4 regions of the Brevibacillus sp. RS1.1 genome follow, and region 1 is predicted to be linked to each of the others. Evidence: riboswitches for the same ligand, from Rfam matches in the RefSeq annotation. Region 1 holds a riboswitch; each other region holds the start of a gene.
What was found. A riboswitch is a leader RNA that binds a small molecule or an ion and turns the genes downstream of it on or off. The one in region 1 is predicted to bind S-adenosylmethionine.
Positions count from the first base shown of each region.

Region 2: another riboswitch for S-adenosylmethionine. It lies ahead of HP570_RS16145 (MetQ/NlpA family ABC transporter substrate-binding protein); the one in region 1 lies ahead of HP570_RS03585 (homoserine dehydrogenase).
Region 3: another riboswitch for S-adenosylmethionine. It lies ahead of metK (methionine adenosyltransferase); the one in region 1 lies ahead of HP570_RS03585 (homoserine dehydrogenase).
Region 4: another riboswitch for S-adenosylmethionine. It lies ahead of HP570_RS10965 (ABC transporter permease); the one in region 1 lies ahead of HP570_RS03585 (homoserine dehydrogenase).

Region 1 covers NZ_JABSVA010000001.1:775,361-783,468, forward strand. Annotated here, with positions in the region: gene HP570_RS03565 (CcdC family protein) at 1-383, shown strand, start outside; gene HP570_RS03570 (arsenic resistance protein) at 570-1,550, shown strand; gene HP570_RS03575 (VOC family protein) at 1,606-2,421, opposite strand; gene HP570_RS03580 (CapA family protein) at 2,500-3,669, shown strand; gene HP570_RS03585 (homoserine dehydrogenase) at 3,732-4,997, opposite strand; SAM riboswitch class I at 5,084-5,195, opposite strand; SAM riboswitch class I at 5,261-5,367, opposite strand; gene HP570_RS29760 (hypothetical protein) at 5,462-5,596, opposite strand; gene HP570_RS29765 (hypothetical protein) at 5,593-5,724, opposite strand; cobalamin riboswitch at 5,756-5,961, opposite strand; gene HP570_RS03590 (DinB family protein) at 5,983-6,510, opposite strand; gene HP570_RS03595 (cyclase family protein) at 6,528-7,169, opposite strand; gene HP570_RS03600 (Gfo/Idh/MocA family protein) at 7,191-8,108, opposite strand, start outside.
Region 2 covers NZ_JABSVA010000004.1:392,169-400,276, reverse strand. Annotated here, with positions in the region: gene HP570_RS16170 (ABC transporter ATP-binding protein) at 1-382, opposite strand, end outside; gene HP570_RS16165 (YxcD family protein) at 559-852, opposite strand; gene HP570_RS16160 (hypothetical protein) at 840-1,274, opposite strand; gene HP570_RS16155 (methionine ABC transporter permease) at 1,424-2,086, opposite strand; gene HP570_RS16150 (methionine ABC transporter ATP-binding protein) at 2,086-3,123, opposite strand; gene HP570_RS16145 (MetQ/NlpA family ABC transporter substrate-binding protein) at 3,166-3,996, opposite strand; SAM riboswitch class I at 4,099-4,200, opposite strand; gene HP570_RS16140 (DUF2294 domain-containing protein) at 4,421-4,777, shown strand; gene HP570_RS16135 (ABC transporter substrate-binding protein) at 4,975-6,048, shown strand; gene HP570_RS16130 (nucleoside hydrolase) at 6,147-7,076, shown strand; gene HP570_RS16125 (ABC transporter permease) at 7,103-7,924, shown strand; gene HP570_RS16120 (ABC transporter permease) at 7,930-8,108, shown strand, end outside.
Region 3 covers NZ_JABSVA010000004.1:74,696-82,803, forward strand. Annotated here, with positions in the region: gene HP570_RS14720 (sensor histidine kinase) at 1-66, opposite strand, end outside; gene HP570_RS14725 (polysaccharide deacetylase family protein) at 63-1,079, opposite strand; gene metK (methionine adenosyltransferase) at 1,228-2,433, opposite strand; SAM riboswitch class I at 2,567-2,668, opposite strand; gene HP570_RS14735 (S8 family peptidase) at 2,730-5,306, opposite strand; gene HP570_RS14740 (SLAP domain-containing protein) at 5,486-6,481, opposite strand; gene HP570_RS14745 (SLAP domain-containing protein) at 6,522-7,469, opposite strand; gene HP570_RS14750 (accessory Sec system S-layer assembly protein) at 7,561-8,108, opposite strand, start outside.
Region 4 covers NZ_JABSVA010000003.1:87,116-95,223, reverse strand. Annotated here, with positions in the region: gene HP570_RS10985 (response regulator) at 1-209, shown strand, start outside; gene HP570_RS10980 (NAD(P)/FAD-dependent oxidoreductase) at 342-1,541, shown strand; gene HP570_RS10975 (MBL fold metallo-hydrolase) at 1,665-3,083, shown strand; gene HP570_RS10970 (sulfite exporter TauE/SafE family protein) at 3,121-3,915, shown strand; SAM riboswitch class I at 4,038-4,142, shown strand; gene HP570_RS10965 (ABC transporter permease) at 4,252-5,184, shown strand; gene HP570_RS10960 (ABC transporter permease) at 5,189-6,136, shown strand; gene HP570_RS10955 (ABC transporter ATP-binding protein) at 6,150-7,172, shown strand; gene HP570_RS10950 (ABC transporter ATP-binding protein) at 7,165-8,108, shown strand, end outside.

The DNA of each region.
Region 1 (8,108 bases):
CTTCTGCAAAAAGCATTATTTTGCCACCATTCTTTATGGCGACAGGGTTTGCGATGTTCTTGTTCCCAGAGGCGCAATTACCGCCCAAGTTTGATATTGCAGCCTTTGTGGTTGGGGTAATCTTTTCGATTCCGTTGATTATGACGTCACGTTTCGAAATCATTGGGCAAGATGTGTATTTGAAACGGTCCCGTGCGTTTTTCTTCATTTTGTCCGGTCTGTTGGTCATCCGGCTGATTATTAAACTGTTGATCAATGATAGCTTTACACCGATTCAAACAGGTGGACTGTTCTTCTTGCTCGCATTTGGTATGCTCGTGCCTTGGCGTATCGCGATGCTGGTGATGTACCGGAATTTAACTAAAAAAACGTTTGGTACCTAGTAAAAAAAACCACCTCCATTTCGAGGTGGTTTTTGGTTTGCTCCCTGCCCCGGAGCGTAAAAACGGGACAACGTCGCTATGACGAACGACTACTTAAACGAATCCAACTTGAGGAGAAGAAAAAACAGCTTCACTAGATGATACAGATATTAGACAGAGGACTGTTAGGAAGGGGAAGTACAAGAGATGATTTCAAGAGAAGAATTGGAAAAAAATCAAGTATGGCTCTATGCTTTCGTACTACTTATTGCCGCTGGAGTAGGCTTGTTATGGCCAGAATCCAGTGAGAGCTTAGATAGCATGATTTCATTGATACTTGCCATCTTACTGTATGGGATGTTTGCCCAAATACCGTTTTTTCGTTTAAAAGAGGCACTATCGAATCGAAAGTTCATTTATGCACTGCTTGTTACGAATTACATAGCTGTACCTATCCTTGTTTGGGGGTTGACCTATTTTCTTCCAAACGATCCAGCAATACGATTAGGTGTACTTCTTGTTTTACTTACTCCCTGCATTGATTATGTTATCGTCTTTACACAACTTGGGAGAGGGAACGAAAAGCTTGTTTTGGTTTCAACCCCTATACTCTTTGTCACCCAAATGCTTTTATTACCTATTTATTTAGGGCTTTTTATGGGCAAGACATCGGCAGAAATTGTGAGTGTCGGACCGTTTTTCGAAGCATTTTTTGGTCTTATTGTTGCTCCACTGGTACTTGCTCTCCTTACTCAATGGTGGTCTAGACGCCACCCATACGGAGAACGTTTTCTTGATGCTACAGCATGGCTTCCTGTGCCTTTTATGGCACTAACCCTTTTTATTGTTGTTGCATCTCAAATCTCTAAACTATATACCTCTTTTCATTTTATTAGCCTAGTGATTCCCGTTTATGTAGCCTATATGGCCATAGCACCGATTCTTGCACGTATCGTTTCTCGTATATTCCGTTTAGATACTGGAGCAGGGCGGGCTCTTATCTTTAGTGCAGGAACCCGAAACTCTCTTGTCGTACTTCCTTTTGCACTGGCGCTACCTGAACCTCTAAACGGGGTAGTGTCTGCTGTAATTGTAACGCAAACCATTGTAGAGCTGATTGGGGAACTAGTATATATTCGTCTTGTTCCACATGTACTTTTACGAGAGACGAAGGGAAATGCTGGTTAAACTATCTACCAGGGGTGGTGTCAACTTCATTGGTACCACCCCTTGTTCTAAATAACTATTCCAGCTCTGCTAGAAAGTAAGATCCTCCACCAATCTTATACTCACTATTCGTCCCTCCTCCTGCCAACCTCGCAAAAAACGGTCTTTGCCCGCGTTTTTTCCATGCAGTCTGCGCCATTCCCTCCTCAGTCGGTTGGCAAAGTACTACATTTCCACCCGGAAGTTCAAATGCTTGGCAGATGGCCCCCAATTCTTTATCGTGTAATACTTCGCTCTTCTCCCACCCAAACCAGCTTTGCCAACGTGCTGTTGCTTCTTCCAGATCCGTCACGGCATACCCTACAGACTTGAGATCGGCAGCACCGTTCGGATGTGCGCCAATGATGCCGCGATTAGTCAAATCTTCTCTTCTCTCTGGATCCGTTTGCGACCATTCAATGAGAAAGGGCGGGAGAAGAGTACTATCTGCATCTTCAAGGAACAACATCCGCCATCGAAGCGTCGTGCCATCATCACGCGTACGACTTCCCGCAACAGGTCCAGTAACCCGCAAGCCTTGGCTTCGCAAGCGCTCTGCCCACGCATCCATCTCGTTGGTCCGAAGGGCAATCTGGCCAAATCCTTCTCCCTTTGCCTCATCCTCGATGCATTGACGTATGAGCGGATTCTCTGATTGTCGAGCAAGCTCCTGATGTTCAACCGCCAAAAACTCAACATAGGAAAGCCCGAAATAGCTAAGGCTATTCCATGTCCCCCAAGACGCATGACGCCCTCCAGCTACCGTATGAAAACCCGCTTGGCAAAATTGCTCCGCTGCTTCCTGAGGAGTCCGATGTACAAAATGAACCAAATGATCAAAAGTTAATCGCACCTTTTTTCTCCCCTTTTTCGTATTACTTATAGGATATCAAAATTCATTTATGTAAGGATAGAAAGACAAGGGGGAAAAATGAACGAGAACAGATCAAGCCGGATACATGCTCGGCGCAAACGCTCACGCAGAAAATGGGCACGTGTGGGAAAGAGCACGCTCCTCTTTAGCGTGTTGGCCATCTTCGTCGTCGGAACCTACTACTTATTTCAAACTGCCATGGATGGAGAACATGCCAACCCGAACACCCAGCCTGATCCTGATAATACCGCGAACCAAAAGTCTTCCGTGCAGCTCACTTTTGTCGGTGACATCATGATGTCAGGAAACGTTGAGAAAACCTTACTTGCAAATAGCTATGACTACCCATACAAACATGTAAGCTCGCTCTTTTTGCAAGATGATATCACCATTGCCAATTTGGAGACGCCGATCACCGACACAGGTGTTGCTGCTCAAAACAAGGAGTATGTTTACAAGTCATCGCCACTTGCTGTTCCTGCCATGAAAAACGCTGGGATTGATGTGGTGAATCTGGCCAATAACCACTCCATGGACCAAGGCGTTCCGGGATTGCTGGATACCTTTGACGCTTTGGACGAAAACCGTATAGAATACGTCGGTGCCGGTAAGGATGCAAGCCGCGCCTATTCACCTGTTTTCCTAGAAAAGAACGGCATCAAGATCGCAATTCTCGGCTTCAGCAGGGTCATTCCCGAAACGAGCTGGTTTGCAGGGAATTCCCAGCCAGGTATGGCCGCTTCCTATGATCCTACACTGGCAGTGAAAGCGATCCAGGATGCGAACAGCCAAGCGGATCTCGTGGTGGTGATTGCACACTGGGGCAAAGAACGCTCCGATTATCCTGTCGATCATCAAAAGGAGCTGTCTCGTGCCTACATCGATGCTGGTGCAGATTTGATTGTCGGCGGTCATCCCCACGTACTGCAAGGCTTTGAACGATACAACGACAAATGGATTGCGTACAGTCTTGGCAATTTCATTTTCACACGTGCAAACGAACCCAAGACTTGGGAAACGATGGTCCTGCAAGCAAACTGTACCAAGAGCGGTGATTGTGAGCTAACGATGCTTCCATTTCATGCAGAATTGGGACAAGCTGTACCCATGAATGAAAGCAACGGCGCTGCCCTGTTAAAACGCATTGAATCCATTTCTGAGCAAGTCGACATACAAAGTGACGGGCGTGTGCAGCCACATGCAAAGGCGGTGGAGATTTCCCACTGATAAAAGAAGCCGTGTTTCCAGATTCCTAGAAATACGGCTTTTCTTCTTATGGTTCCTCTTACTTACGCAGATTCAAGAATAGGGAAGCAGCGCACTTCTAAGCCAAAATCATTTTTCAATAAGGACTCATGCTGTTCACTGATTCCCGTCACGATCAACCCTGCGCGCAAGACGCCTCCCAAATCGAATTGGACTTTTAGTTTATGCACGTTCACCCCGGCCTGCTGAAGGAAATGCAAGACCCGATCTGGCGTCGCAGTATGACATGAGCCCTCCAGATAACATAGGACGTGTTCTGTCGAGTCCAACGTGCCTCCAGCTTTGTCAGCCGTTTTTTCTTTCCAGGTAGGATGCGGCGTGAATGGCTGTGTCAATAAATAGGCCAAATCTTCCACGACTGCACTTGCTGTAGGGAGCTCTCCTGCCCCTCTTCCTGTAAACAACAGGTCTCCTACGATGTTGCCGGATAGCTGGACAGCATTAAACGCATCGTGGATTTGCGCCAACGGATGGCTCAGCGGAAGCATGGTTGGTTCAACAGATAGGCGAATGCCTTTTTCGGCTTGATAAGCCTGCGCGATCAGCTTGATCCGGTACCCTAAGTCGCTTGCAATCCGAATGTGACCTGCTGACAAATCTGCAATTCCTTTGCGAACAACATCCGCTAAAGGCAGCGATTCTCCATAAACAAGCTGTGCCAGGATATACAATTTGTACATAGCATCAAAGCCTTCTACATCCGAACGAGGGTCTGCTTCCGCATAGCCCAGCTCCTGTGCTTGCTTGAGCACCTCCTGGTAGGAGAGCTGCTCTGCTTCCATTTTCGTCAAAATGAAGTTCGTTGTTCCGTTGAGAATACCGCGAACGCCTTGGATATCGTTCGTACGTAGGAACTGCCGGAGCACACTCAAGATCGGGATACCCCCAGCCACACTCGCTTCATAGGCAAGATGCACTTGATGCTGATTTGCCAAATCGACTAGCTCTGTTCCTTTTTTCGCCAGGAGCTCTTTGTTGGCGGTTACCACATGGCAGCCCTTTTCGATCAAAGCACGTACGTAGTCATAGGTAGGTTCTACACCGCCCATAACCTCCACCACGATATCCACATCGCTTCTCAATACATCCTCAAAATCTGTCGTCAGTAAAGCCGGGTCGACATGAACCGCCCGCTCTTTTTCCGAGTCACGCACCAATGCCTTGACGATCTCAATTCGTTTTCCCAGACGAGAAGCCAGCTTCTCCTGTTGTGAACGGATCGTTTTGATTACGCCCCCACCCACTGTCCCCAATCCCAATAATCCCACGCGTACCACTTCTGCACTCATCCTGACCACCCCATACCCCGAATTTTAGATAAAAAGAAAAGCCATCTTCGATAAGAAGAAGGCTTGATAGCAGTTAATGCTCCCCCTCCTTATCTCCCAGGACGTAAATGTCCTGCAGGAATTGGCACCTTGTCACAAAATATACGTGACGGTTGCCGGGCTTCATCGGGCCAGTCCCTCCACCTCTCTGGATAAAGAAAATATGAAATTAAAAAAACCTTCTTCGCTAAGAAGAAGGTTCATCTACTAATAGAGTAACCCGCTTCTTATCTTTCGAGACGAAACGTCTCGCAGGAATTGGCACCTTGTTGCAATATGCAACGGTTGCCGGGCTTCATCGGGCCAGACCCTCCACCTCTCTGGATAAGAACCATTTATGCTGTTGAGCTTTATTCTAAGAAATTCCAAGGCAAGCGTCAACAAAATTCTTTCTTTTCTGATTGCAAGCTGATTTGGCAAGGATTTCAGTTGTGGGTGAACAGGCTTTCTACCTCTTCCATACTGCAGCAAGCACAATGAAACACGCCCTCCTGGCATTCCTCAGGCTGCTCTTTTTCCTCAACATATCCGCACCATTGGCAAATAAAAAGTTGTATCATTGCTCGCCCTCCTCTTCTATTATTCTGCCCAAAATAAAAAGAGCATTTTCCGCTCGACCGTGACGATCGTTAGAAAATGCCAGAAAAGGAGGGGCATACTTGTCCACTCGCTGTTTTTCGCAAGCCATCTCTAACACCTCCCTATCTCCCGTAGGTCTATCAGTGTTGTCGAAACAGGCAGGTCTCCTGACTATGGGTTCATCGCCTAGCGTCGCCTTCCCCGTCTATTTTGATAGACCAGTGGCTTGTTGGACGCTGACTCCCCTCTTACAGTGGCGGGACCGTGTCGGATTTGCACCGAGCTTCCCTATTATCCTTGTGGCGAGTTGGTTACGCCCTAAGGAACCTGTTTCCACCTATGAAATTGTCTATTCTCACTACTACCTTCAGATTTTACCTTCCCCCAAATACCGCTCTTTCAAAATGCGAGTGTGATGAGCTTCATGTCCAGCAATCACATAGGCCAATGTCCTTGCAGATAGCTTGTTTCCGTTGGCAAGTCCTGTACACAACCACGCTTCTGGAGAGATCCCTCGCACCAAAGCGATGGTGGAAGCACGGACAGCCTTATACTCTTCCAGTAAATCAGACAGGTCTCTTAGCTGAAAACACCCGTGTTCAACAAAAGCATTCTCATCAAAACCGACGAGGGGTGTCTGATCCCCTCTCGCGATTCTCAGCAAGCGATAGCTCATGATGCGTTCTGCATCGATGAGATGACCCAACACCTCTTTAACCGTCCATTTGCCTGGCGCATACCGATAATCAATTTGCTCGGGGGCAAGGGACGAAAAGAACGCGACGATCCTCTCTCCTTGCTGCGTGAGGATCGTTTGGAACTCCCCCTCCGGTACAAGACCCATGTAATAGTCAAAATAAGCAGCGTATTCATCGCGCTCTGGTCGTCTGAGCATCTGTTTCCCACTCCTCGTCATTCAGTTTCAATAGACAAATTACTATGTAACCCTTCAAACAATAGGACCCTTGCCGGGGCTGCATCCGTGCCGACCAGCTTGAGTGGTGCAGCTACCAGAAAATACTCGCCTGGCGGGACCTCTGCTAGCCGCAAGCCTTCCACGACAATGACTCCCGCTGCAAACAATTTTTTATGGGTGGGGTGACCTTCCTGGCTGCGTTCGATTCCAAGTGCATCGGTACCAATGCCACGAACCCCCAGCTCACTTACATATTCCGCACCCTCTTCAGACAGAAAGATAAATTCAAAGGAGAACGCCTCTTCAAAAGAGTTTTTCGTTTTAAACAGGACAAAATCTCCTCGCTCAAGATCGAAGCTCTCCAAGTCAGCGCGAGTGATCCTGTCCTCGACCGCTGTGAGATCAAGAACTTTACACTTGCCCACTAGCTTCTCCAAGGAAATACTCTCAAATGTATCACCAGCATTCACCATATGCAGGGGAGCATCCACATGGGTACCTGTGTGGAGGTCCATGTCGATTCTCGATTCTGTTACATAACCGTTGGTAGCGGTACGTATTTTCGGCTGCTTTTCCGGCTTGTTTTTATACACCGTCATTCCTTCGTACACGGTGGCGGTCACATCATACATTTTCATCCCAAACGCCCTCCCTTTTGCCTACTGTTTTTTTCGATCCGCTGGAAAAACAATCCCCATCTGCCTTCTCGCTTCATCCATGACCTGCATGGCCATTTTGGAAACTTCATGCGAATTCGTTGCAGATTGTCTGGCCCCGATCTTCGCCAAGTGTAGGAATTCTCTTATTTCATAATGCATGGTCTTCGGGGTCTGCGGCCTTGCTACTTGCTCGGTTCGACCTTCCCTGTAACGAATGTCCACTTCTCTGAGATGGTTGATTCGATCGATCACCATCGTAGCGTCCTCCCCTTGAATTTCTGCTGGCTGATAGGAGGTCGTAATTTTCGAGAAGCTAATGATGGCATCCATCTCTCGATACTTCAACAACATACTGCCTTCTCCGTCCACTCCAGAATCAAGCACGATTCCTTCTGCTTTGATCACGTCTGGTCTGCCAAAAAGGATGAGTAACGGATAAAGACAATAAATACCGATGTCCATCAAGGCTCCGTTTGAAAAAGCAGGATCAAAAGCACGTAAAACCTTCCCTTCGCGGTAGGCGTCATAGCGCGAAGAATATTGGCAATTGCTAGCAATAAAACGTCGTACTTTTCCCAGCTTGTGCAGGTTGTCTTGTATCGCAAAAAAATTCGGCAACAGTGTAGATTTGACAGCTTCCATGAGCAGCACGTCATTTCTTTTCGCTGCCTCGATCATTTCTTCTACCTCAATCGCATTAGAAGCCAGTGGTTTTTCACACAATACGTGCAGCCCCGCTTCCATGCACTGGATCGCTTGTTCCGCGTGGCAGGAGTTGGGGCTTGCAATATAGACCGCGTCCATATTTTTGCTTGTAACCATTTCTTCTAGGCTGCTATAGGCGAATGGAGCATGGTACTTGTCCGCGATTTCTTTGGCGCGTTCGATCGTACGTGAATAAACAGCCTGAAGAGAAAA
Region 2 (8,108 bases), on a different contig from region 1:
CGGTCATGGAGATAGCCCAGTTTATGATCTCCTTGTCTTCCTTGGTCAAAGAGCCGAAGCCTTTTTGGTGGGGGAAGCGGCCATAGGTAACGAGCTCAGACACGGTCAAGCCATCGGGTGCGGTTGGGTTTTGCGGCAAAATCGCGAGTTGCTTGGCGACTTCCTTGGTCGATTGCTGATGGATCGACTTTCCGTCCAAAAATACTTGTCCGCCGGTTGGTTTCATAATCCGCGCGAGAGTTTTGAGGATCGTCGATTTACCAGAACCATTTGCACCAACCAGAGCAGTAATTTTTCCAGAAGGAATGCTGATGTTCAAGTCTTTGACAATGGAAAGCTCACCGTATCCGATGTCCAGCTTTTGCGTGTATAAGCGCTCCACAATGGGCCAACTCCTTTTTAGGAAAGTATGTACATGTATGTGTAAACAAAGACAATGATAATCATTTTCACTAAGATAAAGTATATAACGGAACGAGGTCAAATTCAATATGAAAAAGCCAACCTGCTCACATGTGTGAACAAATTGGCCTTGGGTTAACAAATAATTATCCAGTGTTAGTAGGTGATGTGAGCGATAATCCCTTCATCGTCGTCCAATACCAGCTCGATACCGGCAGAATAAGGGTTGCGCTGCATTTGGGTCTCCAGGTAGTAGCGAATCGCCTCAATCATGTTAATCTCGACGAAGATTTGTTGGCGATCCATCCAGTGTACTTCAGCAGAGAAGCCATACTCCTCGTCCCACATCAGCTCGACGGAGATGTCTTGTGGCTTCAACTGCTTTTTGAAAGCTGCATGAATGCAAATCGCATTAATAATATCTTGTTCAGAAAAAGTTATCTTTTCCATGCGTTCAGTTCCTGTTCTTTCTCACGCTTGTTTTTGAAGTAGACGAACGCTTTGCGGATCAGGATAATCACTGCGAGGATCGCCATCAGGTTGATCATGAAGCCAAGGATGGAGCCCAGCATACCCATGTCACCGAATAGGGATCCGAACAGCAAACCAGCCAGACCACCAATCATGAGACCTTTCATGAATCCGCCGCTTTTGCTTGCGGTAGCAGCAGGAGTTGTTGTCGTACCTTTATTGGTTGATGCGTTTACGTTTGAATCGGCTTTGTTGGGTGTTTGTGTATTGGTGGGAGCCGTATTAGAGTTAAAAGATTTTTTCCCGGACTTATAGCCTTTCGCGTCGGCGTGATCAATGAATCCTCCGGCCGGAGCGAGTACGAGCATTACGGCAACCAACATCATGATGAGTTTTTTCATGTTATTTAGGTAGCACCTCTCATTTGAATGACTTGTACATATAAGTCTACATGAATATCTAGCGAAAATCCAATGCACTTTCAGTGACGATCGGTTTAAATACCTACAAAAAAGCCCCTGACAAGCGATCTCGTCAGGGGTTCTTCGATTTACGCGCTCTTTTTCAGTTTTCGGGCTGCCCAGTTACCCAACGATTGAATGAGCTGGACCAAGACGACGAGGATAATGACGGTAATGATCATGACTTCAATGTCCCATTGCTGGTAGCCGTAGCGCAAGGCGAGGTCGCCCAGTCCGCCGGCACCAACTGCGCCCGCCATTGCAGTAGCACCGATCAACCCAATGGTCGCGATCGTCAGGCAGAGGACGATGCCAGGCCGTGCTTCACGCAGCATGATGCGAAAAATAATCTGCGTCCGGGATGCGCCCATCGCTTGGTACGCTTCGATCACGCCGCGATCTACGTCATGCAGGGCCGTTTCCATCAGGCGTGAGATATAAGGAGCTGTATAGACGATGAGCGGCACAATGGCTCCTTCAATCCCAATCGAAGTGCCCACGATCAACTCTGTAAAAGGAATGATTGCAACCATCAGGATAATAAAAGGCAACGAACGCACAATGTTGATGAGCGTATTCAGGGTGTGATAAATGATTTTATTCGGAAAAAGGTGGTTCGCCTGTGTGATGACCAACAAAATCCCGAGCGGAATCCCGATCAGTGTCGCAATGAACAAGGAAAACCCAACCATGATGACGGTCTCTTGCAGGGATTGCCCGAATACCGGAATCATTTCAATCAAACGCTCCATTAGGTCCGCACCTCCTCTGGTGACACAATATCTACGCGGTAGACGGATTCGCGCAAGAAGCGAATGCCATCTTGAATGGGCTGGTCTTCACCAGAAATGTGCAAAAGCAAAATGCCGAGCGCCGTTCCCTTAATGGTCGTAATCGAGCCGTATAACAGATTGGTGCTGATCGGAAAGCGTGCGGACAAGGTGCCTAGAACAGGATCGAGAGCGGCATCTCCGCGAAAAGCAACGCGAACAATTTTGGAAACGGGTCCGGATTCTTTTATCTTGGACAAAATCTCCTGTGGTACCTGATCATCAAAAACCGTTTTGATAAAATTACGGGTCGTTTGCTCTTGCGGATTGCTGAACACATCCAGAACAGAGCCTTGCTCGATGACGACGCCGTTTTCCATGATGGCTACTTGGTCGCAGATTTTCTTGATGACCTGCATTTCATGGGTAATCAGCACGATGGTCAGGTTGAACTTTCGATTGATGTCGAGCAATAGCTCCAGAATGGATTCGGTTGTTTGCGGATCGAGAGCGGAAGTCGCTTCGTCACAGAGCAGGATTTCCGGGTCGGTCGCAAGTGCACGAGCGATGCCCACCCGTTGCTTTTGTCCACCGGATAGCTGAGAAGGATAAGCGTTTGCTTTATCAGACAAGCCAACCAAGCCGAGAAGGTCTTCTACCTTGCGCTTTATGACATCTTTGGGGACGCGATTCATCCGCAAGATTTCCGCTACATTGTCAAAGACATTATAGGAAGAGAGCAGGTTGAAGTGTTGAAAAATAATCCCGATCTTTTTGCGAGCTTGCCGCAGCTCTTTTTCCTTGAGGGTCAGCATGTTCTGGCCATTGACGATCACAGAACCGCTGGTCGGCTTCTCCAACAGGTTGATGGTACGGAGCAGGGTACTTTTCCCCGCTCCGCTAAAGCCGATCACCCCGTAGATTTGCCCTTTTTCCACCTGCAGGGATACGCCCTTCAATGCTTCTACCTGCTTGTTTCCTACTTGATACGACTTATGAATATCGGTTAGCTGTATCATAACGAGTTCTCCTTGTTGTTCTTGATGTTCCTGGCGTCGATCTTACCAGGACGGCAGTACAGCTCCTTCAAAGCGTTCGTCGATGAATTTTTTCACTTCTTCCGAGCGGTAGATGTCCACCAGCTTTTTGACGGCTGGGTTGTCTTTGTTGGTTTCGTTGACTGCCAAGATGTTTACGTATGGAGAGTCAGCCGTCTCAGCGAAGATCGCGTCTTTTTTCGGGGAGTAGCCAGCTTCCATCGCGAAGTTCGTGTTAATCGAAGCAACCTCTACGTTGCTCAGCGAGCGTGCCAGGAAAGCAGCCTCCAGCTCTTTGAATTGCAAATTTTTCGGATTTTCCACGATGTCCAGTGGTGTTGCGTTGTCACCCACGCCATCCTTGAGCTTAATCAAGCCAGCTGCCTGATAGAGCAGCAAGGCGCGTGCTCGGTTGGTCGGGTCATTTTGAATGCCGACAACGCCGCCTGCCGGGATGTCCTCGACTTTTTTGTGCTTGGTGGAGTACAGGCCCATCGGGTACGTCACGGTTTTTCCGACCTCGACGATCTTTGTTTTGTGATCTTGATTGAACTTCGCCAAGAACGGGATGGTTTGGAAGCTGTTTACATCGAGATTTCCTTTATCGAGAGCTTGGTTTGGCTGTACGTAATCGTTGAAAACGATGACTTCGACGTCGAGCCCTTTGCCTTTGGCGACTTCTTTTACTTTGTTGAGAATCTCTTCGTGTGGGCCGCCAGTGACCCCCACTTTGAGTGAGGTTTGTTCAGCAGCAGTGCCGCCGTTAGCAGGCGCAGCTTCTTGTTTGCCCCCGCAAGCCGTTACGAGCGATGCAGCGAGCAGTAGTGTAGTGAGCAGTAGACCAGTTTTTTTCATGAAAATACCCCTTTTCTCTGGATGTAAGATGGAAAAGAAAAAAGCCTCTTCCGACAGAAGAGGCGAAAACTGCAAGTATGTAACCACACTGCAACAATACCTCTCTTATCTGTCGGAATAATTCCGCTGGATTTGGCACCGTATCGTTTGTGATAGGTTGCCGAGGTGTCATAGGGCCAGTCCCTCAACCTCTCTTCATAAGAGAATGTGCTATGAAATTATCATTCCAAACATTGTTGTTAATTCTTATTTGGATAGTTGGATTATAACGACTGATTTTTTCGGTGTCAACAGTTTTTGCAAACGAATGACTTGGTGGAAAAATGTGAAATTGATCTAAATACGAATATTCTATTGAAGAATGAAAAAATCATATGTATAATGAGAGCGAATGAACCCGATGCCAGCTATCGCAGGTGATGACATGACTCTCGTGGACTCCAATGAAACTAGAAAAAAGCTGTCTGCCATCTATAATGAGATAGCAAAAGAGTTGTTCGGATTTGGAACGACTTTGCTCCGAGTCACGATTGAAAATCAGATGATTACGTTCCAAGCTAAGCATCGCCGCTCTCCGCGCTCACAAGCGTTGGAAGGAGAAGCACCGGCCCTCAAGCTCGAAGTCGATTTTCGCATGTCCCTTCTTTATAAGAAGAGACTGAGAGAACGACTGGAAGAAGAGATGGGGTTGCTGTTGGTAGCCGTGCTCAGGGACTATGATGCGCCTACGCAGTGGGCGATCACGAATGTTGTTTTAGCTGAATCAGAACTGAATACCTGACGCAATCGTTCGGATTTTCTCTTTTGATCTATCTTAAGGGGAGACCGTAGACTTTGCGTAAAAACGGGTGTCACTTCTCTTTGTTTACGAAGAAAAGTGCTCTTGTTTAGAATGATACGTTCTAATCAAGGGTACTTTTCTTTTTATTGTATCACCATATTTTGTCATCAAATGAACCCAACTGGAGGAGAATTACGATGAAGAAATTACTTGCTGGAATCCTGTCTTTTTCTATGATGTCACTGGCACTCGCTGGCTGTGGCAGCAATGATCAACCAAAAGCGGGGGGAGCTGGCGGCGAAGCCAAGGGCGAGCCACAAAAGCTGGTCATCTCCACATGGGGCTTCTCCGAAGACTTTTTCCGCAAAGAAGTATATGAGCCGTTTGAAAAAGAACATAACGTGAAAATCGTGCTGGAAATAGGGAACAACGCAGAGCGTCTGAACAAGGTCCGCCAAGGAAGCTCCGATGTAGACTTGATCTACCTCTCTGACTACTATGCACAGCAAGGGATTGAGAGTGGCGCATTTGAAAAAATCGACCGCAGCCGCATCCCGAACCTGGATCAAATCTACGACATCGCCAAAGCGCCACTGGGCGAGGAGTACGGTCCGGCATACACGATTGGTCAATTCGGGATTGCCTACAATCCAAAGCTCGTAAAAACCGAGATCAAGGATTGGAAAGATCTGTGGAACCCAGAGCTGACAGGCAAGCTGACACTGCCAAGCATTACGTCCACAACTGGCCCAATGGTTCTCGACAGTGCTTCTGCGGTTGCGGGCAGCAAGGAATTTAACGAGGATCAAGCCTTCGCAAAAATGAAAGAAGTCAACAAAAGTGTCGTGAAGTTCTACGATAAGACCTCCGAATACGTGAACATGTTTGGACAAGAAGAAATCGGCGTAGGACCGATTATGGAAATGTACTTCAAAGACATCAAAGCCGCTGTTCCAGAAGCTGTTTTCGTACAACCTGCAAGCGGCGGATATGCGGTTATGAATACGGTTAACATCGTAAAAGGCTCGAAGAACAAAGCACTCGCAGAAGACTTCATCAACTATCAACTGAGCAAAGAGGTTCAGGAGAAAACAGCAAAAGCGAAAATCGATTCCCCTGTAAACAAGACCGTTCAACTGACAGAAGAAGAAGCAAAAGGTGTAACGTACGGGGAAGAAACCGTAAGCAAGCTGAAAAAGCTGGACATGAAATTCGTAAACGAGCACTCCAAAGCATGGATTGACCGTTGGAATCGTGAAATCACGCAATAACGTACGATAGAAAAACAATAGGCGAGGGTATAGACAATTCGGATATACCCTCGTTTTTCAACGTATAGGAATTTGTATGAACGTGAGGAGGACCACTTGTGAAAAAGATCATTCTTGACGTCGATACGGGCATTGACGATGCGCTTGGCATTATTCTCGCTGTGAAAAGCGGGCAATTCGATTTAGTTGGCATTACTACGGTGAATGGCAACGTGTCGCTGCGAAAAGCCACGGAAAACACGTGCAAAATTCTTGATTTCCTGCAAGTCGGCGAGCAAATCCCTGTCATCTGTGGAGCGTCTGAACCGTTGTTGCGGCCGTTGTTTTTCGAGCATGCCGTACATGGTGAGGATGGTTTGGGCGGTGCCCTTGCCGGAGTTCCGATTTACAAGGAACCGACTGCTGGCTTTGCCCCTGATTTCATCGTAGAAAACGTACTCGCTCATTCTGGAGAAATTACGCTCGTCATGACGGGGCCGCTGACCAATTTGGCTTTGGCGGTGAAAAAATGTCCGGAGCTTGTTCAACACGTCAAGGAAGTCATTTTCATGGGTGGAGTGGTCCGCGAGCATGGCAATGTGACGCCAGTTGCGGAGTACAACATGTACGTTGATCCAGAGGCAGCGAAGGTCGTATTTCATGCTGGATTCCCACAATTGACGCTGGTTGGGCTGGATGTAACGCGAAGAGTGCTGCTGAACGAGGAGCATATTCGCGGGCTAGGAGATACCCCGATGGGCGAGTACGTGAGACAGAGTACGTCTGATTACCTTCATCGCTATTTTCAGCGAAATGGCATCTATGCGTGCGCTATGCATGATCCGTTGGCTGTCGCGGTCGCACTCGATCCGAAGCTGGTGAAGACGCAGAAGTTATATGTAGATATCGAAACGAGAAGTGAGTTGTGTGATGGGCAAACGGTTTGCGACTTTCAAAACCGCCTGAAAAAAGAACCGAACATAAACGTCTGTCTGGACGTAGATGCAGATGCGTTCTTTGCGCGTTTTCTCGGCGCATTGAAAGCCTGACGATACCGTGAACAGGAGTTAATCAGATGAGAAAAACGGGTCTTTATTTATTGCTGTTGCCGGGTGTGCTGTTTTTGACGCTGTTCATGGTCATTCCGATCGTGATGACGATTGCGTCCACCTTTTATCAAGAGGGTAGCTTTACGATCCAAGGCTATCTCCAATTTCTTACCGATGCGTACTTCCTGAAAATTATGCTGACAACGTTGCAGGTCAGTCTGGTCACAACGATTGCGTGTGTTCTGATCGGTTTTCCTGCCGCGTACTACATTTCCAAGCTCGGCCCACGCAAAAAAGGCATCCTGCTGGCATTGGCGATTTTTCCTTTGCTGACCAGCTCTGTCGTGCGGTCGTTCTCTTGGATGATTATTCTCGGAAAAAAGGGCTTATTGAACAGCTCGCTGCTTGCAATCGGGCTCATCGATAAGCCGTTGGAAATATTGTATACGCCGACTGCGATGATGATTGGTTTGATTCATCTGTTCCTGCCGCTGATCATTATTACGCTGGTAGGGGTGATGGAAAACATCGACCCAGACTTGCTGAAGGCGGCGGAAAGCTTGGGTGCTTCCAAGTTGACTGCCTTCTGGAAAGTCATTGTGCCGCTTAGTGTACCGGGACTCATCATCGGTAGCATTCTCGTGTTTGTCGGAAGCTTGACCGCCTACACCACGCCTGCCCTGCTAGGTGGAAAACAGCGGGTCATCTCCACGTTCCTGTATCAAAATGCGATTACGCTGAATGACTGGCATTTGGCATCCGTCATTGCCACGATCATGATTGTCATTACATTTGTCGTCATCTACTTCATGAACAAGCTGGCGACGAAATTAAATCCGAAGGGGTAGAAGCTATGCAGGAGAAAAATCGCGGGTTGGCCCTGTTTACCTCTCTCGTCTTTCTGTTTTTGCTAGGGCCGCTCATTATCATTTCCTTTACGTCGTTTGAGCCGGGGAGCGTCTTGAAGTTTCCTCCGGAGGGTTTTTCCTTGCGGTGGTACGAAAACATATTCAATGTAGAAATGTTCATGAC
Region 3 (8,108 bases), on a different contig from region 1:
TTCTACGGTTTCAATCGTTCGCTTGATCACCCCGTCCAGCACGCTGATGTCTATCGCTTTGTTCATGATTGCTCTCCTTCAAACTCATTTTTAGCCTTCGTGAACAACTGTTGGAGGTGCTCTTCTTCTACGTCTCGCAGTCCCATATCATTGCGTGGAATGGCAAACGGATCTGTTCCCTGTTTTACGAATCCACGATTAGATGTAAACACATAGCGGTAGCCAGCTTCACGTGCTGTCTCCAGTACGATTGGACTCGTGTATCCAAATGGCAATGAGATGACTTCGATCTCTTGCTTCATCCATTCGCTTAAGCTGATGCGGGATATACGAAAGTCCACGTAGAGGCGGTCCCTGTACTCTTTTTCGTCCTCTAAACGATGCAAGTCCTTCAGATAGACCGGAGCTGTTTCCGGGCCAAGATCGCCCCACTCATTTCTTTCTTCCTCTTCATGCAGACTGTACGTATGGGACCCGATTGTAACCAGTCCCGATTGAATCATTTCGTTAACTTGTTGACGCGTAAGTGGTGGCGTCATATTCTCCCGTTTTCGGTCAGCTACATCTCTTAAGCGCCCCGCAATCGCGAAGTTCACTGAAGGGTAGCCGTATGTACGTAAGATCGGAAATGCTTCTTTGTAGTAACTCTCATACCCATCGTCAAACGTAATCAAAACAGCATTCTCAGTCGGTAAGGTACCCGTCTCCATAAATCGCAGGAATTCCTCCAGCGAAATCGGATTCAGGTCATTATCATGCAAAAATTTCATGTGTCGGGCAAATTGATCAGGAGCTATGACATACCGCTGATTCGATTGATCCGTGACATGATGGTACGTCAAAACAACAACCTGATTGTTATACCACTTTTTCGTTTGAACCACTGCTTCTTCTGTTGGTGTGACGTTTGGCTCAGCATTTTTTGTCTCACTTATGCTTATAGACGTATCCACTTGGGGAAAAGGTTGCACTTCTTGTTTATTCTTTTTTTCCAGAAAAGATTCGCCTAAGAACCCAATAGCCACTATAAAAAACAAAAAAGTAAGAAACACGATCAGGAAGAGCCTTCTGTTCGGCAAAAAAACCCCTCCTCTACTTCCTCACTAGGAGATTCGACACAGTCATACAAATTCCTGTGCAACAATTGACCCAATAATTGGATGACTCTGCTCCTAAAAGAAAAAGAGCCCAGTAGCAACACCAGGCTCTTTTTATGTCTTTCGAATATTAGAGTTGAGCAGCCTCTTGCTTCAGAACTTCTGCTTTGTCTGTTTGCTCCCAAGGAACATTCAGGTCATTGCGTCCGAAGTGGCCATATGCAGCTGTTTGTTTGTAGATAGGACGACGCAGGTCGAGCTGCTTGATGATACCAGCAGGACGCAGGTCGAAGTGTTTGCGAACCAATTTCACCAGAGCTTCTTCGGAAATGGTACCTGTGCCGAATGTATCTACTGCGATGGAAACTGGTTGTGCTACACCAATTGCGTAAGCAACTTGCACTTCGCATTTGTCTGCGAGGCCAGCAGCCACGATGTTTTTCGCTACATAACGAGCCGCGTAAGCACCGGAACGGTCAACTTTCGTCGGATCTTTACCAGAGAACGCACCACCGCCATGACGAGCATAACCGCCGTAAGTATCTACGATGATTTTGCGGCCAGTCAAGCCAGCATCCCCTTGTGGTCCGCCAATTACGAAACGGCCAGTTGGGTTGATGAAGTATTTGGTTTCAGCGTCCAACAGTTCAGCTGGAACAACTGGTTTAATTACGTGTTCAACCAGATCTTGCTTGATTTGCTCCAAAGTTGTTTCAGGAGCATGTTGGGTAGAAATAACGATTGTATCGATACGAACTGGTTTGTCGCCATCGTACTCAACGGTTACTTGTGTTTTTCCGTCAGGACGGAGGTAAGCAAGTGTTCCGTTTTTACGTACTTCAGTCAGACGACGAGCCAATTGGTGAGACATGCTGATTGGAAGTGGCATCAGTTCAGGTGTTTCATTGCAAGCAAAACCAAACATCAAACCTTGGTCACCAGCACCAATTGCTTCGATCTCAGCATCAGTCAGTTTGCCTTCGCGTGCTTCCAATGCTTGGTCTACACCAAGTGCAATGTCAGCGGACTGCTCGCCAATTGCAGTAATAACACCGCAAGTGTCAGCGTCAAAACCGAATTTCGCACGGTCATAGCCGATTTCACGAATGGTTTCACGAACGAGCTTTTGGATATCCACATAAGTGTTTGTAGTGATTTCACCTGCTACGAGAACCAAACCAGTAGTTACGGAAGTTTCGCAAGCTACGCGAGCGTTTGGATCTTTGGACAGGATCGCATCCAAGATGGAGTCGGAAATTTGGTCACAAATTTTATCCGGATGTCCTTCAGTTACAGATTCGGATGTAAACAGACGACGACCTTTTTGCAAAGCCATGAGAAAATACCTCCTTTGACCTCATACAAATAGTGTGGTAGCCGAGTTAGGATTTTATCTACGTAAACGCAAATAAAAAACCTTTTCCGTTTTTTAGGAGGAAAAGGTTTGAGCGTTTTTTGCTTCCTTCATCCTCTTATCGGCCAGAACAGATGTCCGTTCTGCTGGTTAGCACCGCTCTAGCTCGGTTGCCGGGCTTCATAGGGCCAGTCCCTCCGCCTGCTCTGGATAAGAGTATCCATTACGGATAATAGAATAATTGTTTTTTTCAGAGATGTCAATAGGAAAAATTTTACTTATAATTGATAGGCTTTTGAAAGTACCACCACTACCTCGGCGCGAGTTGCTCTTCCATTCGGTTTAAAGGAAGAACCGTACCCATTAACCCAATTTCTCGATGTCAAAGCCTCGATGGCAGGAGAAGCCCAGTGACTCGTTGGCACATCCCGATAATTCGAGGTACCGTGATTATACATCAACACATTACGTGCCCGAGCGATCATTACCGCCATCTCTGCACGCGATATCGGCTGATCCGGCTTCATTTCATTCTTCGGGTACCCTTTCAAAATTCCCAATTGATAAGCTACACCTAAGTTGTGATATGCCCAGTGTCGCTTTTGCATATCCCGGAAGGTCGTTTTTCCTGTGTAGGTAGTCGCTACCTTAGAACCGGTCGCACGCATCGATTTAAGCAGCATCGTCGCAAATTCCGCACGGGTCACTGCCTGGTTAGGCTTGAACGACGCATCATTAAACCCATTTACAATATCGCGAGAGCTAAGTCTGACGATCTCTGAGCGCGCCCAGTGCTCCGAAATATCGCGATAACCCGCTATCAATTTCTGCTGCGTCACCGTGAGTCGGTACGATTCATATTTGAACGAAGTACCACTATTAAGGCGTACATAATATTTTCCTGGCTGCAAACGCAAACCGATAATATCGTTTCCTCGCTTAGACAGCTCCGCTACCTCATTCGTCGAAGCAAGCGCATAGTTCATGTTTCGATCGCTATAGAGCGCGAAACGAAAGCCGCTATCTACAGGAATGTACGGCGCTCGGAACGTCACATACGATTCACTATTCACAGTAAATTGGAACCAGTCGGAATCGGTAGCTGTCGGTATCGTGCCTGACATCACTGTCCCACCGCTTAAAGGAGACGCTGTTTGATAGGTGTCATTCGGCTCATTAAAATCTTTTTTTACTGGCGTGTATCCCAGATCTAGCTGATATTCGCCATTCATCGCATTGCGATTGTACTCACTCACACGGATGTAATACTTGCCTGGTGACACTTCTTTTTGGACGCGCTCTGTCGGATTGTCTTTTGTTCCATTATCGTAGGTAGGGTCCCAGACAACCATCTTTTTACCGAGCTCTTGTTTACCGATACTCAGCAATAGATCGACACGCTTGTTATCAGGACTAACAGTGACATCCAAATGCCCGTATTCACGAACATAGTAGGAGAACCAATCCTGATCCCCTTCATCGTGAAAATTGCCTGTTACACTGATTTCGTTGCCTACGAGTGGCCTTGCTGTCTCTTGCGTATCGTTCGGTTCGTTACGGTCCGGATTGATGGTAAACTTACTCGTCAGCACGTAGGTAAAAGCGTTGTTGACCCCTCCGTTACGCATTAACCGGATATTCATATTCCCCGCTTTGACCGGGACAGTTATCGTATCCCCATTCCCGAAGTACTGCGTAATCGGCGGACGATTCTCTGGGTAAAAGGTAGCTGCCATCGCGGAAGAAACACCGGATGTCACTGACGCTGTGAAGCTGACCTTCCCATCGTAAGGGATGTCCATCTTCAGCCAGTCTATCGTATCTTTTGGTCCCAAATTTCCACGTATCTGAGATTCGATCGGGAACGCTTTTGCTGAGTACGTTTGATTATTCGGTTCTAAAAAGTCATAGGATAAGGACGTTCGAACTGCCTTGTCGACATTTAGCAACCCGTAGCCCGTTTTCCGGTCCCATCCCTTTTCCCCTAAGTCCGTAGCCGTTTGATAAAGCAATTGTCTTACATCAAATGGACTTAGTTTGGGATGACGCGCTAGTATGAGAGCCGCTGCACCCGCTACTTGTGGTGCGGCTGCTGAAGTACCGCTAAAGGAACCGTATCTCCCCCCTAGCTTGGTCGTATAAACATTGAAACCGGGCGCTACCAGGTTAAGCTCAGGTCCCGTATTGCTTTGATACAGCACTTCATTGTTACTCCTTACCGCCCCTACCGCTACCACCGTGGGATAAGCTGCCGGATAAGCCACTCGGCTACTCTCATTGCCACTCGCTGCAATCAGAACCGCTCCGCTTCTTTCCGCTCGTTGCACAGCATTCGCCAGTTCCTTGGAGTAGGACATACTGCTGAGCGACATCAAGATGACTTTGGCACCACGATCCAAGGCAGTATTGATACCCTTAGCAAGAGTCTGCACCGTAGTATCTCCATTTTTGGCCAAAACTTTAATCGGCAAAATCTTGGCATTCCACAAGACACCGGATACACCAATACTGTTATTCCCGCTAGCAGCCAGTACACCAGTTACTTCTGTTCCATGTCCGTTATCGTCCTGGGCAGATCTCCCGGGATTGACCAGATTCACACCCGGCAGAAGATTGTCCTTCAAATCAGGATGCTTATAATCCGCACCAGAGTCTAGCACCGCGATGATAATCTGTTCATTACTATTTACGACTGACCAGGCCTGTTGAGCTCTAATCTGACTCAAATGAAGCTGGTTACTTAAATAGTAGTCATTCGATGCTGGTGGTGCTGCAGCATAGATTGTTTGGTTGTTTGCCATCACTAGCGCGACACTTATCGCAGTCGCTACTGACATGTTCACTGATTTTTTCATGTAAAACAGTCCTTCCTTCTCTCCCCTGCAAAATCAGCAGTCTAAAAGGAATTCAGGTATTTATCTTCTCGTCCTAGCATAGCGGATGAAAAGGGAGACATGCAACCCTGATTAGCCAATATTTGGAACGTTAGAAAAGTACAAAACCCTTTTCACCATGGGCAAAAAGGGGTTTCTCCTTACTGTAACAAACCTTTATTGTCTTCCACTTCAGGTGCTACCTGAGCTTTTTCTTTTTTTCTTTGCTGAGCTTTTGGAATAAAAGCAGTAACTTCCGCCAGATTTACCTCTTCCTTTTTAATGGAGGAGAACGGAATATCAAATGCCCATATACGATGGCTATTTGCTTCTACCTTCATATTTTCCAGGGTAAAGTGTACACGTGCTACAGTATCGCCATCCTTATCATGAACGATAATCGGCACTTCGGTAAATTCCAGACGTTTTGCCAGACCGTTACGGAAAGCAACGATGACTTTCAGGCCGTTATCTTCACCTGGCTTGATGTCGAGGACTTGCAAATCTACTTCTCCCTCTACAATCGGAGCCTTTTCTGCTGCCTGCTGCATGTATTGCTTGGATTCATCTGCACTCAGACCCAGATTAAAGTTTTGATTCTCTTCTACTTCGTTCTTTTCCGGCTTGATAAAGGCCAGCTTCAATGGAACCTCTTGTTCAGGAATACGATCGAATTCATCCCAGCGGAACATGAATTCCATCGGACGGCTGGACATTTCCATCACTGGACCAGATGTAATCAGATCAAAAGTCTTTTTCGCGACTTCCTCTCCATCCTCCGTCACCAAAGACAACGGAAGCCTTTGCAGCAAAATGCTGCGGTCAGTCGCATTACGAACGTAGGTAAGAACCAAAAAACCATCATTGGTAACCTGTGTAAAGAAAGGAATGATACCTACTTCGTTACGAACAACCGGAGGCATTTCATCATGCGCGTATTGCAAGAGCTCATGCTCCGCTTCGTCCAATTGATCATCCCACGGACCGTTCAGCACCAAAAACAATTCCTTGGATTCCACACGGTTCGCAGATTGCTGCGGATTCTCTAATCCGGATACACCCAAATAAAACTCTCTATGAAGATTTTCATGAATATCTTCGCGTACTTGCTCCAAGCTCTCCTTGGAACCGAACCAATTTTCCAATAACCAACTCATAAGTCAACCTCCTCTTTCCCAACCTCAAAAGTATTGCGCCCTATTCTACCTCAAGCGTCCATCTTTTCAGGTCGGCATCAGGCTTTTTCACTAAATTTGACGGGAATACAATCATCCATGGACGGCTGTAACCCGGCTTCACATTAATGCTGCTTGCGTCGAGTACACCTGTTGCTACCAGATCACCATTAGCATCAGCAATCGTCAGCTTGATTTCATCTGGACGGTATTCATGGCCCATCCCATTGCGGAAGAGCATCGCTGCTACCAAATGCCCTTCCTTTGTCATTCCGATGTCGAATCCTGTAACCTGTACGGTATTAATCGGAATCATTGGCAAAGACTGCGTCAACGCTTCTAAACGATCCTTTTGGCGATCAGTCATGCGGCTTTCCATTTCAGGATCGAGCTCCAGATTACGCGGCCATACATGCGAATTTCTACCAGCCTTCATAACCACTTTCCAACGGTTAAAGGTGAAGTTTTCATGCAGATAGCTCTCTTCCGGGAACAATACCTCCCACGGACGGCTGGTATGCGGCGGAATTGCGCCCATATCTGACAAATCCACCTTGATCCTTGCAAATGCATTATCATCAAGATAAATCGCTAACCCAACGTTTTTGATCCGCACTGGCTTATTCGTGGAGTTACGGAAGAACATCGCTACCGTCATGCCATTTGGCTGGGGAATCATACTGAATCCCGTTACGCTAATCATGCCTTTACGCATCTCTGGCAATTCTTCTTGCAAAAAGCGAAGCGTATACTTTTTCTCGGAATCCAGCTCGCTCTCCCAAATCGGGCTCAGGGACAATTCCGTACGAATTTTTTCAACTCCACCTACAGACTCTTCCTGTTGCTCGTTGCTTTCCATTTCGACCTCGGTGTTTTTCAATTCAGCGACATCGATAGCAGACTCTTCTTGAATATCTTTTTTCAGATCCTGTTGATCCTTACCTAAAAAATTCTTCATAAAGGAAAACATAGGCTACCTCCTCAAACGTCCGGACACGAACGAAGCTTCTCTTATCATGATAAACTTTTTTGACTAGCCCATGCAAATTTGCTCTCTTGCATTAGGCTCCTTGGGGAACGCTCACTTTCCAACGGGACAAGTCCAGCTCTTCCTTTTGAATGCTCTCAGGTGGGAAAATAAACAGCCACGGCTTGCTCGTATTTGCATTTACAGTCAGGCTTCCTAGTTCAAACAGACCCTCTGCCACTTTATCCCCACTTGCGTCATAGAGCGCCAGCGGCAACTTCTCGATGGATAGTGATTGAGTAGAGCCATTGCGAATCAAAAGCATCGCATTCAGGGCACCATTTTCTGTTCGACGAATCTGCACGCTCTGTATATTTACTTCTCCCTCATTTAGAGCAGGGAGTTTCTTCGCTAGTTCAATTAAGGACGTTTTTTGCTCATCAGTCAGCGCCTTAATCCAGGATTCCTCCAGTTCCAGCTGCTGTGGAAGAACCATTTTCTTCTCCGCCATTTCAAAAGCGATCTTCCAATTCATCAAGAGAACATCTACCTGTAAAAAGTGTTCTCTAGCAAATACAAACACCCATGGCCTTGCAGAGCGCGGCGGAATTTCGCCGAGTTCGCTCAAATCAAAGGATTGAC
Region 4 (8,108 bases), on a different contig from region 1:
TGCCTTCTGTTTTAACGCTGCGTGAAAAGGAGCTTGTCAGACTCATTGTGCTTGGCTATTCCAATAAGGAAATGGCGGATAAGCTGTTGATCAGCGTAAAAACCGTGGAGAACCACAAAACGAATATCATGCAGAAACTAGGATTGGATTCCAAGCATCAATTGATCCAATACGCCATAAAAAATAGATATCTCGATCTGGCGTTTTAATGGTTTGAATCCAAAAGTAGGGGACTTCCCCTATATGGAAAAAATGTCAGCGGAATAAACTGAATAGAGAGACTGCATCTTATGAACGGTCATCGTATGATTGGAAACCAAATGGTCGTCGAAGGAGGAGCTATGGCAAAACAAGTTCATTATACGGTTGTGATCGTGGGAGCAGGCTCAGCAGGTATCTCTGTTGCTTCCCGTCTCGTCCGTGCTTCCAAAAGACTCATGGGACAAGTCGCCATCATCGATCCCGCATCCAAGCATTATTATCAGCCTTTGTGGACATTAGTCGGAGGTGGTGCCGCGAAAAAGGAGGAATCCGAGCGAGACCTCGCCTCTCTGATTCCCACAGGCGTCGACTGGATTTGTGATGCGGTCACCATGTTTCAACCGGAACAACAAACGCTTAGTACGAAGCAGGGGGCCGTCTTTACCTATGATTACCTCGTTGTTGCTGCCGGTCTGCAACTGGATTGGGAGGGGGTAAAGGGTTTGAAGGATGCCGTTGGGAAGAACGGCGTTTGCAGCAACTACGCATACCAAACGGTAGAAAGTACATGGGAAGCCATCCGGAGTTTTAAAGGCGGCACTGCTATTTTTACTCATCCGAATTCACCCGTAAAATGCGGCGGAGCCCCTCAGAAAATCATGTATCTAGCCGATGATTACTTTCGCAAGTTAAAGGTTCGCAACGAGTCAGCGATCATTTTTGCTTCAGCGAAGGGAAGTATTTTTGACGTTCCCACGTATGCCAATACCCTCAATAAGGTCATTCGTCGCAAGAACATCGAAACGAGATACAAGCATAACCTACTGGAGGTGCGGGCGGATACCAAAGAAGCCGTCTTCGAGAATCTGGACACCAAAGAGCAGGCAGTATGGAAGTATGACATGCTTCATGTGACCCCTCCCATGAAAGCGCCCGATTTCATTGCAAACAGCGCATTGGCAGACACAGGAGGCTGGGTCGATGTCGATGCATTTACTCTTGTGCACAAGAGATTTCCCACTATTTTCGGCATTGGCGATTGCACGAATCTTCCCACGTCTAAAACCGGAGCTGCTATTCGCAAACAGGCGCCTGTGGTCGAGAAAAACCTGCTCGCGCTGATCAATGGGAATCCATTGACTGCCAAGTATGACGGTTATACATCCTGCCCACTCGTAACGGGGTACAACAAGCTGGTACTCGCCGAATTTGATTACAACCTGAAGCCGTGCGAAACCTTTCCTTTTGACCAATCCAAAGAAAGATTCAGTATGTACCTGATGAAAAAAGAACTGCTTCCCATCCTTTATTGGAATGGCATGCTAAAAGGATTGATGTGAGGGAGTTTTCGAAAGAAAGGGGGAGACATCCATTTTGCACGATCTGGAATCACTCCGGTTTCTGCTTGAGTTACTCGCGGAAAAAGCAAACAAATAATTGACAGGTTAAGGGAGGAATACACGATGTTATTGCGTTACTTTTATGATGAGAAGCTGGCCCATGCATCTTATCTGGTCGGCTGCCAAAAAACCGGGGAGGCGATTGTAATCGATCCCGCCCGTAATCTGGCTCCTTATTTTCAGGTCGCCAAAGCAGAGGGAGTAACCATTGTAGCCGCCGCCGAAACCCACATTCACGCTGATTTTGTATCTGGTGCCAGGGAACTGGGCGCAGTTCATCAAGCGAAGCTGTTTTTATCCAATGAGGGCGATGAAGATTGGAAATATCAATACGTGAAAGGCTTGAGCCATCAGCTTGTGCACGATGGGGATCGCTTTTTTATCGGAAACTTGCTATTTGAAGTCATGCATACCCCTGGCCATACGCCTGAGAGTATCTCCTTCCTTTTGACAGACCTTGGAGGGAATGCAGATCGCCCTATTGGGATCTTCACGGGAGATTTCGTCTTTGTCGGCGATATCGGCAGACCGGACTTGCTCGAAAAAGCAGCGGGAATGAAGGGGACGTCCGAGTTAGGTGCAAGAGCCATGTTCCAGTCCCTCCAAAAATTCAAGCAACTGCCGGATTATATGCAGGTATGGCCAGCCCATGGCGCAGGAAGTGCTTGCGGGAAAGCACTGGGGGCCGTGCCGTCTTCTACCGTTGGCTATGAAAAGCTCTTTAACTGGGCGATGTCACACACGAGTGAAGAGGAATTCGTTCAGGCGCTCCTGGATGGACAACCAGAGCCGCCAACGTATTTTGCGGTGATGAAACGCGTGAATAAGGAAGGCCCTGCCTTGCTCAAGGAGCTTCCTGTTGTTCAAGAGTTCAACTCGCTAGAAGCGGTAAAGGAATCACTGGAAAACGGACAGATGATCGATACGCGAACTTTCCAGAAATTTGCGAAGGGGCATCTGGCGGGAACACTTCACATTCCCCTCAACAAGTCATTTGCCAACTGGGCAGGCTGGATTGTCGATTACGATCGCCCCGTTCACATCCTGACCACCCCAGATGCGCTGGACGAGATTTTGCAAGCCTTGCATGCTGTAGGGATTGATCATGTCACAGGCTTTATCGACAGCACCAAGCTAATGGAAAGGGAAGTGTCTTCGCTCGAGACAATTGAAGAGGTAACACCGCTAGAGATTGCAGAGCGCGTGGAAAAGAGAGAGGTTCACGTAGTAGATGTACGTAATCTGGCTGAGTGGAAGGAAGGACACATTCCAGATGCACAGCACATCATGCTTGGTTCACTCGCCATGCGGCTAGATGAGATTCCTCACGATAAACCGCTTCTCGTACAATGCCGTTCCGGTGCCCGATCTGCCATTGGCGCAAGCATTCTTAAAGCAAACGGATTCAAGGATGTAATGAATTTGAGCGGCGGTATCTTACAATGGCAAATAGACGGCTTGACAGTAGTACAACGAGGATAAAACGAAATCAAAGCGAGTCGCTGCAAAGGGTGAGCCTATGACTATCGACCTAGTGATCACACTGTTTGTTATCGGTTTCGTGGGATCGTTCATTTCTGGTCTCGTTGGAATCGGGGGCTCCATCATCAAGTATCCGATGCTTCTGTACATTCCGCCCGCCCTTGGATTCGTTGCTTACACAGCTCACGAAGTATCCGGAATAAGTGCCGTCCAAGTATTTTTTGCCACCCTAGCCGCTGTTTGGACTCTGCGCAAAGATAAGCTTATTCATTACCAGCTCGTTGTGTACATGGGAAGTGCCATTATTGTCGGGAGCTTGCTTGGAGGATATGGAGGGAAATTTCTTTCGGCAAATGCCGTCAATATCGTTTACGCCATCTTGGCCACGATTGCTGTAATCTTGATGTTCCTGCCAAAAAAGCGAGTGGACGAACGGGAACAGACGACAGAGGTTATCTTTCATAAACCAACAGCTGTCTTATCTGCTTTGATGGTCGGAGGTGCCTCCGGAATTGTCGGGGCAGCGGGCGCTTTTATTTTGGTTCCCATCATGTTGATCATCCTCAAGATACCGACAAGAGTTGCGATTGCGTCCTCTCTTGCCATCACTTTTCTATCTTCCATTGGATCGACGATAGGGAAATGGATGGCAGGGGACATATTGCTGTGGCCATCCGTGATCATGGTAATCGCCAGCATCATGGCAGCGCCGCTCGGTACGAAGGTCAGCAAATGTTTGGGCACGCGGATTCTCCAATCCATTCTTGCCTTGTTGATCCTAGCCACCACGATTAAGATTTGGGCTGACATCCTCCTATTCATACGTGTATGAAGATTTACTTTTTTTACAAACAAAATAAAGAAAAATCAATTGTCATGGAACAGCATTGACATATCCGAGTAAAATGATAAGATAAAAAAGAATTTTACAATGAAATTAAATTTCATAGAACATTCTTATCGAGAGTGGTGGAGGGACTGGCCCGATGAAACCCGGCAACCTTGGTCTGATTGACCTTACGGTGCTAATTCCTGCGGAGTTATTCTGCGAGATGAGAAGGTGGGAAACGTGCAATCGCCCCTCTTCTTTTCGGAGAGGGGTTTTCTATATTTATAATCCATAGTATTCATATCATTTTACTATGTATAGTTCAAAGGAGGAAACAACGTGCTTTATTATGCAGTCAAGCGTGGCTTTCTCATGATCGTTACGCTGTGGATGATTGTCACGGTAACGTTCGTGACCATGCACTTGATTCCAGGTGATCCATTCGCATCAGATGCCAAAATGCTTCCAGAAGAAGTGGTGAAGAACATGCGAGCGGAGTACAACCTGGATCAGCCAATCACGGTACAATACCTGCTTTATCTAAAAGGATTGCTGCAATTTGACTTGGGGCCCTCTATCCAGTCCAAAACGAGGGATGTGAACACACTGATTGCAGAGGGATTTCCCGCATCGGCTGTTCTGGGACTCCAGTCGTTTGCGGTCGCACTGGCAGGTGGAATCACACTGGGAATCGTAGCGGCACTCTATCACAATCGAACCTTGGATTTCTTGTCTATGTTTGCTGCCATCATCGGGATCTCCGTCCCCAGTTTTATTCTCGCGCCACTGTTGATCAAGTACTTAGCGGTCAAATGGGAGCTTTTACCCGTCGCTGCATGGGGGAGCTGGGAGCACTCGATTCTTCCAACACTTGCGCTCGCTATCGGTCCGCTCGCCATTATCGCCCGTTTTGTACGAGCCAGCATGCTTGAGGTTTGGCAACAGGAATACATAAGCACGGCAGAGGCCAAAGGGCTTGGCACCTTTTCCATTGTCGTTAGACACGGGATGCGCAATGCCATCCTGCCTGTTCTTACCTTTATCGGTCCGTTGTTTGCCAACCTGATGACCGGAACCTTTGTGGTGGAAAAGATTTTCGCCATTCCCGGGCTCGGAAAATATTTCGTGGAAAGCATTTTTAACCGCGATTATCCCGTTATTTTGGGAACGACAGTGTTTTACAGCTTTGTGCTCATTTTTACTTTGTACATCATCGACCTGCTGTATCGGGTGATTGACCCGCGCATCAGATTAACGAGTGGAGGGAAGTAGCGTTATGGCCAATCAGGCAACACAACTGGATTCCCTGTTTCGACCAGTCGACCGAAACCGGCTATCCGAGGAAATTCGGGAGCGTCCGAGTCTTGGGTATTGGCAGGAGGTTTTGCAACGGGTATCCAGTAACAAGCTGGCAATGCTCGGGTTCTTTCTGCTCGCAGCAGTGGTGACCCTCTCAATCATCGGTCCGCTGCTCGTTCCCCACAGCCCACATGAACAGTCTTTGACGAAAGGAAATCTGCCACTGTCGGGCGAGCACTGGTTTGGAACCGATGACTTGGGGCGGGACATGTGGGCACGTACCTGGGCAGGCGGACAAATCTCTTTGTTTATTGGTGTGGCGGCAGCAGCCATCGACCTCGTGATTGGTGTATGCATCGGCGGGATATCCGGTTACATGGCAGGGAGGAACAAACTGGGCGACCGTGTAGACAACATCCTGATGCGATTGGCCGAAATTCTGTACAGCATTCCGTATCTGCTGGTGGTAATCCTGCTGATGGTGGTTCTGGAGCCTGGCCTCACAACGATCATTATTGCCCTTTCGCTAACTGGCTGGGTGGGGATGGCCCGCCTGGTCAGAGGACAAATCATGCAGATCAAGCGGCAAGAGTTTGTGCTGGCCGCAGAAAAGCTGGGCACCTCTCATACCAAAATCATCATCAAACATCTGCTGCCGAATACGATCGGCGTCATCATCGTCAACCTGACCTTTACGATTCCGCACGCGATTTTCGCCGAATCATTTCTCAGCTTTCTTGGGCTGGGTGTGCAAGCGCCAATAGCCAGCTGGGGAACCATGGCCAACGACGCGCTGGCGGTTATGCTGAGCGGACAGTGGTGGCGACTGTTTTTTCCGGGATTCATGATTTCGCTTACGATGTTCGCTTGCAATGCACTCGGGGACGGTTTGCAGGATGCACTGGACCCACGGATCAGGAAATGAGGGGGAGTACATCATGAAGCCTTTATTGGAAGTAGATCAGCTACGTGTCTCCTTTCGCACGTACGGTGGAGAGGTGCAGGCAGTAAGAGGGGTTTCCTTTTCTGTGAAGGAGGGAGAGACGCTGGCGATTGTGGGGGAAAGCGGCTGCGGAAAAAGTGTGACGGCTCGGGCATTGATGGGGATGATTCCACCGCGAACAGGTCAGGTAAAAGGTGGCAGCATTCGGTTTCGCGGGCGTGAACTGACTGGGCTGACGAATCTGGAATGGCAGCAGGTTCGCGGCTCGCAGATCGGTATGATCTTTCAGGACCCGATGACCTCGCTGAATCCCACGATGAAAATCGGTCAGCAGATTGCGGAAGGGCTGATCAAACATCGAAAGCATACGAAGACGGAAGCAAACGAAGAGACGCTGAAACTGCTGGAGAGGGTAGGTATTCCTGAGGCGGCGAGGCGATTTGAACAATATCCGCACGAGCTAAGTGGAGGAATGCGGCAGCGTGTCGGAATCGCTATGGCGCTAGCCTGCCAACCGCAGTTGGTTATCGCGGATGAACCGACGACGGCGCTCGACGTGACCATTCAGGCACAGATACTTCGTCTGATGAAGGAATTGCAGGAGCAGTTGCAGACGTCGATCATTTTGATCACCCACGATCTGGGCGTAGTCGCAGAGGTGGCCGATCATGTAGCGGTCATGTACGCAGGTGTAGTAGTGGAGAGCGGCCCGGTGGGAGAGATTTTTGACAATCCGCGCCATCCATACACACAAGGGCTGTTGCAGTCTGTGCCACGTCTCGATGCAGGTAAAAAAGAACGACTGATCCCCATCGAAGGGACACCGCCGGATTTGTTTCGTCCGCCTGTTGGTTGCCCGTTCGCTGACCGATGTCGGTTTGCCATGGAAATTTGCCTGGAGCATATGCCGCAATCAAATTCGTTTTTCAATCAGCATGAGGCGAGCTGCTGGCTGAACGACCCGCGTGCCCGGGGAGCAGAAGTGTGGATGGTAGCAGGGAGGGAGACACATGGGTGACAACCTAGTAGAAGTGGAGAATCTCGCTAAATCGTTTGAGATTGGCAAAGGCCAACGGGTTAGAGCAGTTGACCGCGTCTCTTTTGAAATCAGGCGAGGGGAGACGCTCGGAATCGTTGGGGAAAGCGGCTGCGGCAAGTCTACGCTGGGCAGGACGATCGTAGGCCTGTATCCGGCTACTGCAGGGCGCATCCTGTTCCAAGGCAAAGACATCGCCAGGATGGATCGACGTGAGCGACGGGAAGCCAACCGCCACATGCAGCTGATCTTCCAGGATCCGCAGGCCTCACTCAATCCGCGGTTGCGGGTAGGCGACATCATCGCCGAAGGAATTGACTCCTATGGATTGGCAAAAGGAAAAGAACGAGAAGAGCGCATCTATCGGCTGTTGGAGCTCGTAGGATTGCACCCAAGCCACGCAAAACGCTTTCCGCATGAATTTAGCGGCGGACAGCGACAGCGTATCGGAATCGCTCGTGCGCTTGCGGTGGAGCCCAGCTTTATCGTGGCAGACGAGTCCATCTCCGCACTGGATGTGTCCATTCAGGCGCAAATCGTCAATCTTTTAGCTGATCTTCAGGCAGAGCGGTCTATCACCTATCTGTTTATCGCCCATGACTTGTCGATGGTGAAGCATATCAGCGACCGGATTGGCGTGATGTACCTGGGGCAGATGATGGAGCTTGCACCGAGCGAGGAGTTGTTTGCCACACCGCTGCATCCCTACACGCAAGCCTTGATCTCGGCAATGCCCGTCTCCCATCCAGCCCAGCGCGAAGAACGGGAGCAGATTGTACTGACTGGAGAACCACCCAGCCCGATTCATCCGCCAAGCGGTTGTCCGTTTCGCACCAGATGTCCGGTTGCCCAAAGCGTTTGCGCCGAAACAGCACCGGATTGGAAGGAGGTGTGGCACGGACACTGGATCGCTTGCCA